4 regions of the Streptomyces sp. NPDC020422 genome follow, and region 1 is predicted to be linked to each of the others. Evidence: riboswitches for the same ligand, from Rfam matches in the RefSeq annotation. Region 1 holds a riboswitch; each other region holds the start of a gene.
What was found. Region 1 has a riboswitch for cyclic di-AMP ahead of ACH414_RS10820 (M23 family metallopeptidase). Riboswitches for the same ligand answer to the same signal wherever they lie in the genome.
Positions count from the first base shown of each region.

Region 1 (4,187 bases):
CCGCTGTTCTCGGCGGCGCCGCTGGTCGCCGCTCCCTTCTTCTCGACGCTGACGACGCTCCTGACGGGGATCGCCGCGGTCCTCGCCAGCGTCGGCCTGCACCTCTACAACGGCACGGTCGGCGACATCCCCGCGCTCACCGAGACGCTGACCGTCGTCACGGTCGCCGCGCTCGCGATGCTGATCAACCGGGTGGTCCGGCGCAGCGGCGAACGGCTCGCCTCGGCGCGGGTGATCGCCGAGACGGCGCAGAAGGCGGTGCTTCCGACGCCCGCCGAACGGATCGGCGGACTGCAGATCGCGGCGCGGTACGAGGCGGCGCAGGCCGACGCGTTCATCGGCGGCGACCTCTTCGCCGTGCAGGACACCCCGCACGGGGTACGGCTCGTGGTCGGCGACGTGCGCGGCAAGGGGCTCGACGCGGTGGAGGCCGTCGCCGTGGTCATCGGCGCCTTCCGGGAGGCGGCCGAGCAGGAGTCGACGCTGGAGGGCGTGGCGCAGCGCCTGGAGCGGGCGCTGGACCGCGAGGGCACCCGGCGGGACGGGCTCGACGCGTTCGAGGGGTTCACGACGGCGGTGCTCGCCGAGATCCCGCGCGGCGACGGGCTCGTACGGGTCGTGAACCGCGGCCACCCCGAGCCGCTGCTGCTGTACGGGGACGGGGGCCTCGCCCGGCTCCGGCCGAGCGAGGCGGCGCTGCCGCTGGGCATGGGGGAGCTCGCGGTGTGGCCGGACCGGGCCGACGAGACGCCGTATCCGCCGGGCGCGACGCTGCTGCTCTACACGGACGGGCTCTCGGAGGCGCGGGACGCGCAGGGGGTCTTCTACGATCCGGCGGAACGGCTCGCGGGGCGGCTCTTCCCCGGCCCGGAGGAGCTCCTCGACGCGCTGGTGGCGGATGTGCGCCGGCACACGGGAGGCGGCTCGACGGACGACATGGCGCTGCTCGCGGTGAGCCGGCCGGCGGCGGGGCAGCCGGAGCGGCGGCGGACGATGCCGGTGGTGCCGCCGGGCGGCTCGGGGCGGCGGTGACGGGCGCCCCGGCGGGGCGGTGACCGGCCGTAGTCGCGGGGTGCCACTCCGATAACAATTGATACAGCGTCAGATTTCGGGTGTGATGCGGATCCCGTCTGACCGGGGGTCAACTCGGGCCATTCCGCCTCAATTCAGTGAATGATCAAGGGGAACAGCTTGGAATCGGGAGGCCGTGTCTATTAACGTTCGATAACGCAGCGCGGTCGTCACAGCCGTCGCAAGAGACGGCACCGTGCGCGCGCGCCGAATCCCGCAAGGGAACCGGGGAACCACCACTTGGGGTGAATCGGGCCCATGCCGCACCCGTGCGGCACACCCGTAGGAGACCTTCCTGCTCCGAACCCGTCAGCTAACCCGGTAGGCGAGAAGGAAGGAAAGGAGAGCGCCTCCGTGGCGTCCAACACCCCTGCCCCCGAAGCCCCCTTCGACTCTTTCGGCGCCTACGGCGCCGCGGGCGCGGACGGGGAGGAGTGGAACCCCACCGAGGACTCCCTGCGGGCCCAGAACCGTTCCGGCGGCCGTCACCGGGTCGTCAAGCAGCGCTCCAACTTCGCCCGCTCCTCCACCGTCCTCGGTGTCGGCGTCATCGCCGCCGTCGGCGCGGGCGGCCTGGCCACCGCCCAGGAGAAGGCCCCGGTCGCGATATCCCTGCCGGACCTCGACCTGCCCGACGCCTCCGAACTGCCCGGCATCGGCGACCTGATCGGCGGCGACGAGCACACCGCCGCCAAGACCGCCGAGACCGCCACGGGCACGAACAACCCGCAGCCGCTCACCGCCCTCACCTACACCGCCCCCGAGGGCGACGCCGCGGGCACCGAGGCGGGGACGAAGCAGCAGGCGGCCGACGCCGGCGAGGCCCTGCGCGCCCGCATCCTCCAGCAGGCCGAGCAGCAGCAGGCCGCCGCCGACGCCGCCGAGAAGGAGGCGGCGCAGAAGGCCGCCGCCGAGAAGGCGGCCGCGGAGGCCACGGCCAAGGCGGAAGCCGCGGCGAAGGCCGAGGCCGAGGCGAAGAAGAAGGCCGAGGCGGAGGCCGCCGCGAAGGCCGAGGCCGCCCGCCTGGCCGCGCTCGCCGCCAGCTACTCGCTGCCCACCTCCTCGTACACGATCACCTCGACCTTCGGCGAGGCCGGCTCGATGTGGTCCTCCGGCTACCACACCGGCCTGGACTTCGCCGCGCCCACCGGCACCCCGGTCAAGGCCGTCCACGGCGCCACCGTGAAGTCGGCCGGCTGGTCCGGTGCGTACGGCTACCGGATCGTCCTGGAGCTCGAGGACGGCACCGAGATCTGGTACTGCCACCTGTCCTCGATGACGGTCGGCGTCGGCCAGTCCGTCGGCACCGGCGACACCATCGGCCGCGTCGGCGCCACCGGCAACGTCACCGGCCCCCACCTCCACCTGGAGGTCCACACCCCGTCCGGCGGCGGCATCGACCCGGCGGACTGGCTGCGGTCCAAGGGCCTGACCATCTGAGGCTCCACCGTCCCCGGACGGCACCGGAATAGGCCCGGCGGTGCGGAGGGTTGACCACCCCATGACCTCTCTCCGCAAGCTGGGCTCCTCCGACCTGCACGTCTTCCCGCTCGCCCTCGGCGGCAACGTCTTCGGCTGGAGCGCCGACGAGGCGCAGTCCTTCGCCGTGCTCGACGCCTACGCCGCCGCCGGCGGCAACTTCGTCGACACCGCCGACACCTACTCCTCGTGGGTCGAGGGCAACGAGGGCGGCGAGTCCGAGACCGTCATCGGCCGCTGGCTGGCCTCCCGGGGCAACCGCGCCGACGTCCTCGTCGCGACCAAGGTCGGCGCCCACCCCCGCTTCAAGGGACTCGGCGCCACCACCATCAAGGCCGCCGCCGAGGAGTCGCTGCGCCGCCTCGGCACCGACTACATCGACCTCTACTACACGCACTTCGACGACGAGTCCGTGCCCGTCGAGGAGATCGTCACCGCCCTCGACCAGCTGGTGAAGGACGGCAAGGTCCGGGCCGTCGCCGCCTCCAACATCTCCCCGGAGCGACTGCGCGCCTCGCTCGACTTCGCCGAGGCCGAGGGCCTCGCCCGCTACGTCGCCCTCCAGCCCCACTACAACCTGGTCTCCCGCGAGACCTACGAGGGCGCCCTGCTCGACACCGCCGAGCAGGCCGGGCTCGCGGCCGTGCCGTACTTCTCGCTCGCCTCCGGCTTCCTCACCGGCAAGTACCGCCCCGGCACCACCGTCGACAGCGTCCGCGCGGGCAGCGCGGGCCGGCACCTGGAGACCGAGCGCGGCCGGAACGTGCTCGCCGCCCTCGACGCCGTCGCCCGGGCCCACGACGCCGAGCCCGCCACCGTCGCCCTCGCCTGGCTGGCCTCCCGGCCGACCGTCGTCGCCCCGATCGCCTCGGCCCGCACGGTCGAGCAGCTCCCCGCGCTCGTCGCGGTCGCCGAGCTGGAGCTGACCGCGGCCGAGCTGGCGAGCCTGGACGAGGCCTCGGCGGTCTGATCCACCGGCTCCGCTAGCTGCGGTACGGGTTGTAGCCGCCGTAGTCCAGATACTGCGGCGGCGCCCAGACCCGGCCCGTGGCGCGGGCCGCGTAGGTCAGCGCGGGGGACGCCAGCTGTCGGCGCTGCCACAGGTGGTGCAGCAGCTCCTGCTCGCGGGCGGCGAAGTCCGGGGCCGCCTGGCCGAGCCCGGCCCGGTGGCGCAGGAAGGCCAGGGTCGTCGCGAACGCCTCGTACTCGCCGACGGCCTGCGCGCCCGGCTTCCCGTACGTCCGGGCGGCGAAGCCGCGGGCCAGCGCCCGGGCCCGCATCGAGGAGAGCGCGAGCGGCTCGTCGTGCGCCAGCCAGCCGGCCGCCGCATAGGCCGGGAGCTCGCCGGATATGGTGCGCAGCTCCTTCTGCCGGCTCCATATCGCGAGCCAGGTGAGCAGGCCGAAGACCGGCACCATGAACATCCCGTACACCGCGAGGAACGCCAGCGGGTGGAAGCTGGCCGAGCCGTTCCACAGGGCGTGCATGCCCATGGCGAGCAGCAGTCCGCCGAGCGGGAGCAGGACCAGCCGGGTGCGCCGGAGCCGGGCGGCGGCCGGCAGGAGGGCGGCGAAGCCGAAGCCGAGCCCGGTCAGCGAGGTGAACAGCGGGTGCGCGAACGGCGACATGATGATCCG
Region 1 is NZ_JBIRVJ010000004.1:19,917-24,103, reverse strand. It holds gene ACH414_RS10825 (PP2C family protein-serine/threonine phosphatase) at 1-1,032, shown strand, start outside; cyclic di-AMP (ydaO/yuaA leader) riboswitch at 1,267-1,414, shown strand; gene ACH414_RS10820 (M23 family metallopeptidase) at 1,426-2,511, shown strand; gene ACH414_RS10815 (aldo/keto reductase) at 2,573-3,520, shown strand; gene ACH414_RS10810 (PrsW family intramembrane metalloprotease) at 3,534-4,187, opposite strand, start outside.

Region 2 (4,187 bases), on a different contig from region 1:
TACCCGGCCGTCGGGGAGTGCCTGATCGGGGCGCTGTCCCAGCACGCCCCGGACAGCTGGGGGCCCAGGACCGAGGCCGCCTGGGTTGGCGCGTACACCACGATCTCCCAGATCATGATCGACGCGGCGGCCCAGGACGAGCTCCGTGCGCCCGCCTGGTGGCAGGCCGAGGTGGTCGCCCACGAGATGCGCACGCCGGACGTCGCCGTCGTCACCGTCCGCCCCGACCAGCCGTACCCCTTCCGCGCCGGGCAGTACACCGCCCTGGAGACGCCGTGGTGGCCGCGGGTGTGGCGGCACTACTCCTTCGCCTCCGCGCCCCGCTCCGACGGGATGCTCTCCTTCCACGTCAAGGCCGTGCCCGCGGGCTGGGTCTCCCACGCGCTGGTCCACAAGGCACGGCCCGGTGACGTCATCCGGCTCGGCCCCCCGGCGGGCTCGATGACCGTCGACCACGCCACCGACAACGGGCTGCTGTGCCTGGGCGGCGGTACGGGCATCGCCCCCATCAAGGCGCTCATCGAGGACGTGGCCCAGCACGGCAGACGCCGCTGTGTCGACGTGTTCTACGGCGCCCGCAGCAACGACGACCTGTACGACATCGACACCATGCTGCGGCTGCAGCAGTCGCACCCTTGGCTCTCGGTCCGGCCGGTCGTCGACGACGCCCCGGGCGACATGCTGTCCGGCGGTCTGCCGGGCGCCGTGCGCGAGTTCGGCCCGTGGCACACGTACGAGGCGTATCTGTCCGGCCCGCCCGGCATGATCCGTCGCGGTGTCGACGCCCTCGTGGGCATCGGCATCCCCACCCACCGCATACGGCACGACTCCATCGACGAACTGGTCGGGGCGAGGAATTGAGCACCTTCGAGCACACCGGGACGCGGCAGCCGCCGGCCCCGAGGACCGTCCGCCCGGGCAGCGACGGCGAGCACCTGGTCCAGCTGCGCACGGGCACCGCCGAGCGCGCCGACCGGTTCTACGCCGAGCAGGTCCTCGACCGGCTCAACCCCCGGATGCGGGAGTTCGTGGCGCGCCAGGAGATGTTCTTCCTGGCCACCGCCGACCGGCACGGCGCCTGCGACAACACCTTCCGGGCGGGCCCGCCCGGCTTCCTGCACGTCCTGGACGAGCGGCGGCTGGCCTACCCCGAGTACCGGGGGAACGGGGTGCAGGCCAGCGTCGGCAACATCGAGGAGAACCCGCACGTGGGGATCCTGATGGTCGACTTCCTCCGGGACCGCATCGGGCTCCACGTCAACGGCACGGCCCGGACCGTCGCCGACGAGGTGATGCGCCGCGACCACCCCGGGCTCGCGGTCGACCCCGTACCGGGCAGACGTGCCGTGATCTGGGTGGAGATCACCGTGGAGGAGGCGTACATCCACTGCGCCAAGCACATCCCCCATCTGCAGAAGGTGCCCCGGCACGGTTCCGGCCGGGCGTGGGGGACGGACGACGTCCGACGCAAGGGCGGCGACTTCTTCGGCGCCGCCGCGGACGCGGCCGGGCGCGGAGCCTTCCTCCCGCCGCCCCGCGCGGACGCCGCGACCTGGCGGGCGGAGGCGGAACGGGTGCTGCGGAGAGCGGAGCACGGGCGGCAGGATTCCGAGGGCTTCAGCGGCTGGTTCGAGCGGAGCACGAGCAGGGTCTCGTAACCGTCGATACCCATCGGATCCGGACATGTCCGATTAAGTTTGCCCCGGTGATCTGAATCACGGTGAGGTGGGCGTCGGCGGTCCTGGCGGCACGTCATATGAGGCCTCCCGGAAAACAGTTGGCGCGGTGGGCGGGGTGGCGGGGGTCGATCCTTTTCCGCCCCGAAAAAGATCTGCTTGCGTTTGCGAATTGAGCCCTTGTTCTCGCCGTTCGCCTTCGCCTACGGTCACGCCTCATCCGGACGGAACGCCGAATCCTGCCGCCGCCCGGCAACCGCACTCACCCACACGTACGGCAGGAGCGGGGGACCCAGGTTCGCCGCCGTCCCGGTCCGCCGGGAACGGCTCGGGGTGAAGCCGCGCCACGCGGCCGGGCAGCTCCTGCCCGAACCCGACAGCTCACCTCGCAGGCGAAGGAGAGGAACTCGCCATGCGTGGACACGGGAAGCACCGCCGCCCCAAGAACACCCCGCTCGCCCGCGGCATCGCCGTCGTCGGCATCACCGGCAGCGCCGCGCTCGCCCTGCCCCTGGCCGGAGCGACCGGCGCGGCGGCCGAGACCCCGCAGGCGGCCCCGTCCGCCGCGGCGGTTCATTCCGTCGCAGTCGAAAAGGCGGCGGTCGCACAGGCGGTGCGGTCGGTGTCGAAGGGCGGCCCGGTCCACTATTCCGTGGTGGCCGGCGACTCGCTTTCGAAGATCGCCCGGAAGCACCACGTGAGCGGCGGCTGGAAGAAGATCTACCGCGACAACCGCGCCGCCGTCGGCGACGACCCGGGGCTCATCCGTCCCGGCCTGAAGCTCACCCTGAACGCCAGGCACTCGGCGCACGCCAAGCCCGCGCACGCCAAGGCCGCGCGCCCGGCTTCCGCGAGCGCCGCCTCCAGCGCCGCCGCGCTCCCGGCGGCCCAGCCGGCCGCGCAGTCGGCCGCCGTGGTGCAGGCCGCAGCTCCGGCACGGGCCGCCGCGGTCTCCTCGTACGCGAACAACCTGGACGGCTGGATCCGCGAGTCCCTCGACATCATGGCCAAGCACGGCATCCCGGGCACGTACGAGGGCATCTACCGCAACATCATGCGCGAGTCCTCGGGCAATCCGCTGGCCATCAACAACTGGGACTCCAACGCCCTCGCCGGCACCCCCTCCAAGGGCCTGCTCCAGGTGATCGAGCCCACGTTCCAGGCGTACCACGTGGCCGGCACGGCCTACGACCTGTACGACCCGGTCGCCAACATCACGGCCGCCTGCAACTACGCCGCCGACCGGTACGGCTCGATCGACAACGTCAACAGCGCCTACTGACGCTCCTCCGGGAGCTTCATGGACAGGTGTCCAGGTATGGTGGACACCTGTCCAGGAAGTCGAGGAGTGGAGGCGTTGATGGATGTGGTGGCGAACGGGCTGGTCGCCCTGGTGGCGGCGCTGCACGCGTACATCCTGGTTCTGGAGATGTTCCTGTGGGAGAAGGGCCCCGGTCGGGGACTGTCGGGCTTCGACCCCGAGATGGCCAGGGCGACCGCGGCGCTGGCCGCGAACCAGGGGCTCTACAACGGTTTCCTGGCGGCCGGTCTCGTCTGGGGCCTGATCGCGGACGACCCGACCGGGTTCCGGGTCCAGGTCTTCTTCCTGGCCTGTGTGCTCGTCGCCGGGCTGTACGGCGGCTTCACCGCCAACCGGCGCATCCTGGTCGCGCAGGCGCTTCCCGGCGCGCTGGCGCTCGGCGCCGTCCTGCTCGCCGGATGACGGCCGGATGAGCGACGCGGCCTCCGACCCGCGGGCCGAGCGGACCAGGGCGAAGCTGCGCCGGGCGCTCCTGGAGGAGTGCGCGGACACCCCGCTCGCGCAGGTGAGCGTCGCCGCGCTGGTGCGGCGTGCGGGGGTCGGCCGTGCCACGTTCTACCTCCATTACGCCGACCTGGAGGCGCTCGCCACCGACGCCTGCGCCGATATCGTCCGGGACGCCGTCGACTCCCTGCACGCCTGGCGGGGGGTGCCCGACCCGGCCGTCGCGCCCCCCGCGCTCGGTGACTTCTTCGACCGGCTCACCCCGCACGCCGGGCTCTACCGGGAACTGCTGAGCCCGGGCGGCAGCGGTCCGCTCGGACGCGTGCTCCACCAGGAGCTGCGGGCCCGCAGCCGGACCGAGCGCGCCCTGGCCGGCGCGCCGGAGCCCGACCTGATCGCCTCGGCGGTGGCCGCGACCTTCGCCGGCGTGCTCGCCGACTGGCTGCACGGCCTGATCGAGGCCGGCCCCGAGGAGATCGCACAGCGGGTCTGGCGCCTCCTGGTCACCCTGCACCGCACGCCGCTGCGCTGAGGGGCGCCCAGCCGCGCCTAGGATGCTGTTACCCGCGGTAGTGGCGCTCTGGCGCCGCCGAGACGAAGAGGAGCGTCCGGAGATGACGGGCTGGAACGCGCAGGACATCCCCTCCCAGCGAGGACGCACCGCGATCGTCACCGGGGCCAACAGCGGCATCGGCTACGTCACCGCCCGCGAACTGGCCCGCGCCGGAGCCCGTGTCGTCCTCGCC
Region 2 is NZ_JBIRVJ010000016.1:25,064-29,250, forward strand. It holds gene ACH414_RS32760 (globin domain-containing protein) at 1-861, shown strand, start outside; gene ACH414_RS32765 (pyridoxamine 5'-phosphate oxidase family protein) at 858-1,658, shown strand; cyclic di-AMP (ydaO/yuaA leader) riboswitch at 1,930-2,084, shown strand; gene ACH414_RS32770 (transglycosylase SLT domain-containing protein) at 2,089-2,958, shown strand; gene ACH414_RS32775 (DUF1304 domain-containing protein) at 3,037-3,399, shown strand; gene ACH414_RS32780 (TetR/AcrR family transcriptional regulator) at 3,407-3,973, shown strand; gene ACH414_RS32785 (oxidoreductase) at 4,056-4,187, shown strand, end outside.
Region 2: linked by a shared signal. The riboswitch ahead of ACH414_RS32770 (transglycosylase SLT domain-containing protein) and the one ahead of ACH414_RS10820 (M23 family metallopeptidase) in region 1 are both predicted to bind cyclic di-AMP.

Region 3 (4,187 bases), on a different contig from region 1:
GACTTCCGGGACTGGGCCGGGATGATGATCCGGCACGGCGGCGGGCCGCGCGGCGGGGTGGCGCGCTCGGTGAAGAAGATGCGCGGCTATCTGCTGGAGCTGATCCACAAGAAGCGCGAGGACCCGGGGGACGACCTGATCTCCGGACTCATCAGGGCCTCCGACCACGGCGAGCACCTCACCGAGAACGAGGCCGCGGCGATGGCCTTCATCCTCCTCTTCGCCGGCTTCGAGACCACGGTCAACCTCATCGGCAACGGTGTGTACGCGCTGCTGCGCCACCCGGAGCAGCGGGCCCGGCTGCAGGACTCGCTCGCGGCGGGGGAGACCGGGCTGCTGGAGACCGGGGTCGAGGAGCTGCTGCGGTTCGACGGACCGGTGGAGCTGGCGACCTGGCGGTTCGCGACCGAGGCGCTGACCATCGGCGGGCAGGAGATCCCGGCCGGCGACCCGGTCCTGGTGGTCCTCGCGGCCGCCGACCGCGACCCGGCGCGCTTCGAGGAGCCCGACACCCTCGATCTGGCGCGGCGCGACAACCAGCACCTCGGGTACGGGCACGGCATCCACTACTGCCTGGGGGCGCCGCTGGCCCGGCTGGAGGGGCAGTCGGCGCTGGCGACGCTCCTGACTCGCCTGCCGGACCTGCGACTTGGGGCCGATCCGGAGGAACTGCGGTGGCGCGGTGGGCTGATCATGCGTGGCCTGCGCACGCTTCCGGTCGAGTTCACGCCTTCCCACAAAGAGGCGCAGAACTGACGGACCATCAATAATGTGATCTTCGCGTGATCTCCGCTGCATCGACTTGTGACTCACGTTCGAATGCCGCTACGTTCCACCCCAGTCTCAGCAGTCACGCGAAAGGCCCTCCGTATGCGCTCCGGTAACGGTCGTCACCGCAGACCCCGCCAGGCCCCCGCGCTCGTCGTCGCGGCGGGCGTGACCGGTTCGGCCATGGCCCTGCCGCTGCTCGCCACCGGCTCCGCCTCCGCCGCCGACGCCCCGACCTGGGACCGGGTCGCCGAGTGCGAGTCGGGCGGCGCGTGGAGCGCCAACTTCGGCAACGGCCTCTACGGCGGTCTGCAGTTCACCCAGGAGAGCTGGGAGCGCCACGGCGGCCTCGCGTACGCGCCGAGCGCCGACCTCGCCAGCCGGGCGCAGCAGATCGCGATCGCCGACAAGGCGCTCGCCGCGGGAGACACCCAGTGGGCCACCTGTGCCCCGATCGCGGGTCTGGAGAACGACGGCAGGAAGCCGGCCGTCGTCCCGGGGCCCGCCGTGCAGCCCAAGGAGTCCACCGGTCCGGTCGCCGAGTCCAACCGGACGGACGGCCTTCCCTCCGGCTCCGTGGCGAGCCCCGCGGTCCCGGCCGCGCCCACGACCCCCGCCGCCCCGGCCACCCCGTCGGCCGGCACCACGACCGCGCCCGCGACTCCGACCACCCCCGGGACCCCTGCCACGCCCGGTTCGACGGTGACGCCCGGTTCGCCGGATGAGACGGTTACGCCCGGTACGCCGGATTCGAGCACTCCCGGCACCGGCAAGCACCGCGGTGACGCGGCGTCGGAGGAACCGGGCAAGCCGGACACCGCACCCGAACCCGGACGGCACGCGGCCCCGACTGACGGGGCGACGGGTGACGCGACCGGCGCCGACTCCACGGCGGGGGACGCCGCTACGACAGGGAAGTCGGACAAGACCGGCCAAGCGGACAAGGTCGACGAATACACCGTCAAGCCGGGTGACAGTCTGTCGGACATTGCGCAGGAGAACGCGCTCCCCGGTGGGTGGACCGCCCTCTACGACGCCAACAAGAAGACGGTCGGTGCCGATCCCGACCTCATTCTCCCTGGTCAGAGCCTTGAGCTGAAGACTGACGGCGCCTCGGCTGAGGGGTAGTTAGAGGCTGAATGTCCGTTATGAGCCAGTGAGACATGGGTCTCTCTTGCCGAACGGGCGTGTCACGTCCGCAAACTTTGCTCGTGTCGCCCCTCACCTGCGCAAACACCCGGCATCGGGGTGCAAGTAGGGGCGATTTCTCCGGGTTGATGGTCTTTGAACTTCCGCGGGGTCTGTGTCTACGGTCGTGACCGCTCGCCACCGCGGGCCCCGTCGACCGGTACGCCGAATCCTGCCGCCGGCCGAGGGGAAGTCGTCGCGTCAAGCGCCGAAGGCAGGAGCGGGGGACCCAAGGTAAGTGCCGGCCCCGGCCGTTGAGACAGACGGCCGACGATCGGCTTGGGGTGAAGCCGCGTGCAAGGACACGCGGCCGGGCAACTCACTCGCCCGAACCCGACAGCTCACCTCGTAGGCGTCGGTGAGGAGAATTCCCATGCTGTTTTCCGGCAACAAGGGCAAACACCGTCGTCCCTCCAAGGCCACCCGCGCCGTCGCCCTCGCCGGCGTCGCCGGTGTCGCCGTGGCGGCCCCGCTGATGACCGCCGGCACCGCCTCGGCCGCCACCAGCTCCGAGTGGGACGCCGTCGCCGCGTGCGAGTCCGGCGGCAACTGGTCCATCAACACCGGCAACGGCTACTACGGCGGCCTGCAGTTCTCGGCCTCCACCTGGGCCGCGTACGGCGGCACCGCCTACGCCTCGACCGCCGACCAGGCCTCGAAGTCGCAGCAGATCGCCATCGCCGAGAAGGTCCTGGCCGGCCAGGGCAAGGGCGCGTGGCCGAGCTGTGGCGTGGGCCTCTCCGGCGCCTCCTACGACGGCGGCTCCGCCTCGTCGAACTCCTCCGGCTCCTCTTCGAGCTCCTCCTCCTCGTCGCAGCGCTCCACCGAGCAGCCGACGACCCGCAGCGAGCAGCGCCAGGCGCCGAAGCGGACCGCGCCCGAGAAGACCGAGTCGAAGAAGACCGTCACCACCCCGACCGGCAAGAAGGTCAAGAAGGGCGACGGCGAGTACAAGGTCGTCGCCGGCGACACCCTCGGCAAGATCGCCCAGGCGCACGGCGTCAAGGGCGGCTGGGCCAAGCTCTTCGAGCTGAACAAGGACGTCGTCGACAACGCCGACCTGATCTACCCGGGCCAGCAGCTCCACCTCAAGTGAGCCTGCCGACCCTCCCGCGGTGAGTGACCACCCCGGTCCGGAGTGCCCTTCCCCCGTGCGCTCCGGGCCGGGGTTTCCCCGTTCCGTGGTCGCCCCGGCCCCTACCGATCAGTAGTAAGGGGTCTTTCGTCCTCAGATGCATGCCCTTGGGTCCTTTTTCGTCCCAGCGGGCGGGCGCCCGGCTGGCCGGAGCCCCCGAGCCGGTTAGGCTCTTGTCGCAAGGCGAACGAGACCTTGCCGCATGCGTCACAACCAGCGTCACATCCCAGAAGGAGATGCTCGTGCCGTCCATCGACGTCGTCGTAGCCCGGGAAATCCTGGACTCCCGAGGCAACCCCACCGTCGAGGTCGAGGTCGGCCTCGACGACGGCAGCACCGGCCGTGCTGCCGTTCCGTCCGGTGCCTCCACCGGTGCGTTCGAGGCCCTCGAGCTTCGCGACGGTGACCCCAACCGCTACCAGGGCAAGGGCGTCGAGAAGGCCGTCCTCGCGGTCATCGAGCAGATCGGCCCGGAGCTCGTCGGCTACGACGCCACCGAGCAGCGCCTGATCGACCAGGCGATGTTCGACCTGGACGCCACCCCGGACAAGTCCTCCCTCGGCGCCAACGCCATCCTCGGCGTCTCCCTCGCCGTGGCGCACGCCGCCTCCGAGGCCTCCGACCTGCCGCTCTTCCGCTACCTCGGCGGCCCGAACGCGCACCTGCTGCCCGTTCCGATGATGAACATCCTGAACGGCGGCTCGCACGCCGACTCCAACGTGGACATCCAGGAGTTCATGATCGCTCCGATCGGCGCGGAGTCCTTCTCCGAGGCCCTGCGCTGGGGCACCGAGGTCTACCACACCCTCAAGTCCGTCCTGAAGACCAAGGGCCTGTCCACCGGCCTGGGCGACGAGGGCGGCTTCGCCCCGAACCTGGACTCCAACCGCGCCGCGCTCGACCTCATCGTCGAGGCCATCAAGCAGGCCGGCTACGTCCCGGGCAAGGACATCGCGCTCGCGCTCGACTGCGCCGCCTCCGAGTTCTACAAGGACGGCAAGTACGAGTTCGAGGGCAAGGCCCGCTCGGCCGCCGAGATGACCGAGTACTACGAGGAGCTCGTCTCCGCGTACCCGCTGGTCTCCATCGAGGACCC
Region 3 is NZ_JBIRVJ010000010.1:290,791-294,977, forward strand. It holds gene ACH414_RS27535 (cytochrome P450) at 1-756, shown strand, start outside; gene ACH414_RS27540 (transglycosylase family protein) at 871-1,896, shown strand; cyclic di-AMP (ydaO/yuaA leader) riboswitch at 2,153-2,326, shown strand; gene ACH414_RS27545 (transglycosylase family protein) at 2,330-3,052, shown strand; gene eno (phosphopyruvate hydratase) at 3,328-4,187, shown strand, end outside.
Region 3: linked by a shared signal. The riboswitch ahead of ACH414_RS27545 (transglycosylase family protein) and the one ahead of ACH414_RS10820 (M23 family metallopeptidase) in region 1 are both predicted to bind cyclic di-AMP.

Region 4 (4,187 bases), on a different contig from region 1:
CCCGTCACCTTGCTCTCGCCCTCGCGGGACTGGGTGTAGACCGGCGAGAGCGACAGGCTCTCGGTGCGGATGTCCCGGTCGGCGACGCCCTCCCGGCGGAGGGCTTCGAGCAGCGCCTTGGCCGCGGTGCTCTGGGCGGCCATCGCCTCCTTGGCGGTCTTGCGGGTCGCCTCGACGCCGATCGAGAGCACGGCCACGTCGGGCGCGGCGGACGCCCGGCCGGTCCCGCTGACCGTGACGGTGGTGGGCGCGGCGGTCTCCACCGCCGGACGGCCCGAGGTGGGCGCGGCGGCGACGGCCGGGGCCGCGGCGCCGAGCAGCAGCCCGCCGAGCGCGGCGCCGACGGCGAGGGCGCGCACGGTACGGGCGGGGGTGCGGGTGGGGGTGCGGAGGGGGTGACGGGGCGTCATGGGCGGTCCCTTCGGGGATGGTTGTCGGCGCACATCCCACCAGCCCCCGCCCGCACCGGCGCAGCGCCACTCCTGACGGCCCGGCCGCCTTCACCTCACCGGACGCGGACGGGGGCGCCGGCACGGGAAGAGGGGGCCGAGGACCGGACGGTCCTCGACCCCCTCTTCCCGCACGCCCGCGGAGGCGTGCGCGCCTGCGACCGCCTACAGCGGCATGAGGTCGGGGCGCTTGGCCTCGACGTGGTCGCCGGAGCTCTCGCCGCGCAGCCGGCGCCCGATCCAGGGGACCAGGTACTCCTTCGCCCAGTGGATGTCGTCCTTGCGGACCTCCAGGGTGCCGCGGGGCGGCAGCGGCGGCCAGGCCTGGTCAGGGTCGGCCGGCACCGGCAGACCGAGGACCTGGGCGGCGCGCAGCGCGACCCGGGTGTGCCCCTCGGGCGACAGGTGGAGCCGGTCGTCGTCCCAGGCGCGCCGGTCCTGGACGGACTTCAGCGACCACAGGTCGAGCACCGGGCAGTCGTAGCGGTCGGCGATGGCCCGCACGTGCGCCGTGTAGGTCGCGATCTTCCCGCGCAGGTGCTTCAGGACGGGCACGTCACGCGTGTCGAAGCCGGTCGTCACCATCACGGTGCCCACGGCGGAGGTCAGGTCGGCGACGGCGCGCTCGAAGCGCTCGGCCACGTCGTCGGGGTCGGTTCCGGGGCGGATGATGTCGTTGCCCCCCGCGCAGAAGGTCACCAGGTCGGGGGCGAGTTCCTTCGCCCGCGGGACCTGCTCCGCGACGATTTGGTCCAGAAGGCGCCCCCGCACCGCCAGGTTGGCGTAGCGGAAGGCGTCGTTCTCCGGCAGCTGGTCGGCCAGGAGGACCGCGAACCGGTCCGCCCATCCGACGTACGTCCCGTCGGGCCCGGGATCTCCCACGCCCTCGGTGAAGCTGTCACCGATCGCCGCGTACGACCCGAATGCGTTCTTGTCTGTTGATCTCGAATCGTCTGCCACGGGAGCACATCTTTCCCTTACGTATGTGACCTACGCGACCGTAAGGAGGGGTTGACGGCGGGTGATATATGCCACCGATAAAGATTCCCCCAAGCCGGAATACGCCCGGAGGCCCGGCACCTGGGTGCCGGGCCTCCGGGAGCGACGCGGGGTGTGTCAGATGCCGACGCCGTGCTGGCGCAGGACGGCCAGCGGGTCGATGTCGGAGCCGTACTCCGGCCCGGTGCGCATCTCGAAGTGCAGGTGCGGGCCGGTGGAGTTGCCGGTCGAGCCGGACAGGCCGATCTGCTCGCCACCGGTCACGGTCTGGCCGGCGGAGACGGAGATCGAGGACAGGTGGCCGTACTGCGAGAAGGTGCCGTCGGCGTGCTGGATGACGATCTGGTTGCCGTAGGCGCCGCCCCAGCCGGCCGAGTAGACGGTGCCGGGTCCGACCGCGCGGACGGTGGTGCCGGAGGAGGCGATGAAGTCGACGCCGGTGTGGTAGCCGGAGGACCACATCGAGCCGGAGGCGCGGTACGGGGTGGAGATGCCGCCGCCGGCGACGGGGGCGACCCAGCCGGAGGAGGAGGTGGTGCCGGACGCCGAGGAAGAGGACGACGAGGAGGAAGAGGAGGACGCCGCGGAGGAGGAGGCCGGGGCGGCGGCCGAGGAGCGCTCGCTGCTGCGGGAGGCGCGCGCCCCGTCGCCGCTGCCGCTCTGGGAGTGGCGCTCGGGGGCGGTGGCCTTCGGCGCGTGGGCCTTGGCGGTGTTCTTGGCGCCCAGGGTGAGCTTCATGCCGGGGAGGATCAGCGAGGGGTCCTCGCCGACGACCTGGCGGTTGTCCTTGTAGAGCTTCTGCCAGCCGCCGGCCAGGTGGTGCTCGGCGGCGATCTTCGACAGGTAGTCGCCGCGGACGACGGTGTACGCCTTCGGGGTGGCGGCGGCGGCCGGGGCCTTCGCCGGGGTCGCGGCGGCGACGGCCTGCGGGGCCGTCACGGCGGGGGCGGCCTGCTCGGCGGCCTGCGCGCCGGTCGCGCCGATGAGCGGCAGGGCGACGACGGCGCCACCGGTGCCGGCGGCGACGAACCCGCGGGTGATCGGGTTGACCTTGGGACGGCGGTGCTTACCCTTCGCGGGCATGGCGCATTCCTCTCCGTCGCCTGCGAGGTGAGCTGTCGGGTTCGGACTGGAGATGTCCGGCCGCGCGGTCGCGCGACTTCACCCCTAGCCGTCCTTCTCGGAGGGATCGGCGTACTACCTGGGTCCCCCGCTCCTGCCTCGTACGGGTGAGTGCGGATTCCGGTCGGCGGCAGGATTAGGCGGTCCGTCCGGAGTGAGCGCGACGCTAGACGAGGCGGGCAGGCGCGAACAAGCCACTGTTTTCACCGCACCGGCGTCCACATGATTTCCGGCCGGAATTACGGTCACCCTCCGTGGATGACGGTCCCTCGATTCCCCTTTCCGGAAGGGAATTTGGAAAAGACGATCAGCCACGGTCCGTCACGTTTATGACGCTGCTCACGCGCCGTTTCCCATCTCTCCCCGTACCAGGGCGCGTTACCCCTAAGCCCTCAATTCGGACAGATCGCTCATTCCTGCCCGAGGGGGTGCGGTCGGGGCCTCTCATCTGGATGATTGCCCCAGGAACCGATCTCGAGACCAGGAGCATCCGTGACGCAAGCGACGACCGAGCCCGAGCTGACCGGCGTACGCAACTTCCGCGACCTCGGCGGGCTGCCGACGGTGGACGGCCGGAGCGTGCGCGCCGGACGCCTCTTCCGCAGCGGCCATCTGGCGCACGCCACGCCGGAGGACGCGGCGTTTCTCGCCACGCTCGGTCTGCACACCGTCTTCGACTTCCGCAACGAGGCCGACCGGCGCATCGAGGGCGCGGACGTCGAGCTGCCCGGCGTGCGGAACGTGAACATACCGCTCAACGACCCGGCCGACGGCAAGGAGTTCTGGAAGCTGGTGCGCTCCGGCGACCTGGCCCAGCTGCGGGAGATCCTGGGCGACGGCAAGGCCGCGGCCCGGATGTCCGAGTCGTACCAGACCATGATCGTGCAGCGGACGGTCGAGCACAGCCGGATCCTGCACGCCATGGCCGAGGACAGCGTCCCGGCCCTGATGCACTGCGCGGCCGGCAAGGACCGCGCCGGTCTGTCCATCGCGGTCACGCTGCTCGCCGTCGGCGTGGAGCGCGAGGCGATCGAGACGGACTACGTGAAGTCGAACGAGCCGCACCGCCGCTACAAGGTGCAGCGCAGCTCCACCGCCCAGGACGCGATGTCGCCCGAGGTGATGGAGCTGCTGAGCCCGCTCTTCGACGCGCGGGTGGAGTATCTGCGGGCCGCCTTCGAGACCATCGAGGGGACCTGGGGTTCGGTGGACGCCTACCTGGCGAAGGGCCTGCAGCTCGCCCCGGAGACCCGGGAGCGGCTGCGCGAGCGGCTGCTCGCCGAGGCCTAGGACGCCCACGGGGCCCCGGATCCGGGGCCCCGGCGGCTACGGCTACTGGTTGCCGCCCATGGCGAACAGCAGATAGAGGAAGCCCGCGAAGAGGTGGCCGGCGATCAGATAGGCGAAGAGGCGGAGCACGAGCCCCTTGGGGAACTTGCCGCCACCGCGCTCTTCGCCGGTGTCCGGTACGGAGTGGGCGGGAGTCTCGGACATATCGGTCCTTTCCATGGGAGAAGGCACTCGAGGGTTCAGCGCCGGTGCGGGGTTCCGTCGCCGAGGCACAGCTCGGCGGCGGGACTCTGCATCAGGGTGTGGACGAAGAGCAGCTCGGCCCCG
Region 4 is NZ_JBIRVJ010000007.1:341,388-345,574, reverse strand. It holds gene ACH414_RS21185 (SIMPL domain-containing protein) at 1-410, opposite strand, end outside; gene ACH414_RS21180 (SGNH/GDSL hydrolase family protein) at 615-1,409, opposite strand; gene ACH414_RS21175 (peptidoglycan DD-metalloendopeptidase family protein) at 1,566-2,531, opposite strand; cyclic di-AMP (ydaO/yuaA leader) riboswitch at 2,536-2,690, opposite strand; gene ACH414_RS21170 (tyrosine-protein phosphatase) at 3,063-3,860, shown strand; gene ACH414_RS21165 (DUF6126 family protein) at 3,903-4,064, opposite strand; gene ACH414_RS21160 (helix-turn-helix domain-containing protein) at 4,100-4,187, opposite strand, start outside.
Region 4: linked by a shared signal. The riboswitch ahead of ACH414_RS21175 (peptidoglycan DD-metalloendopeptidase family protein) and the one ahead of ACH414_RS10820 (M23 family metallopeptidase) in region 1 are both predicted to bind cyclic di-AMP.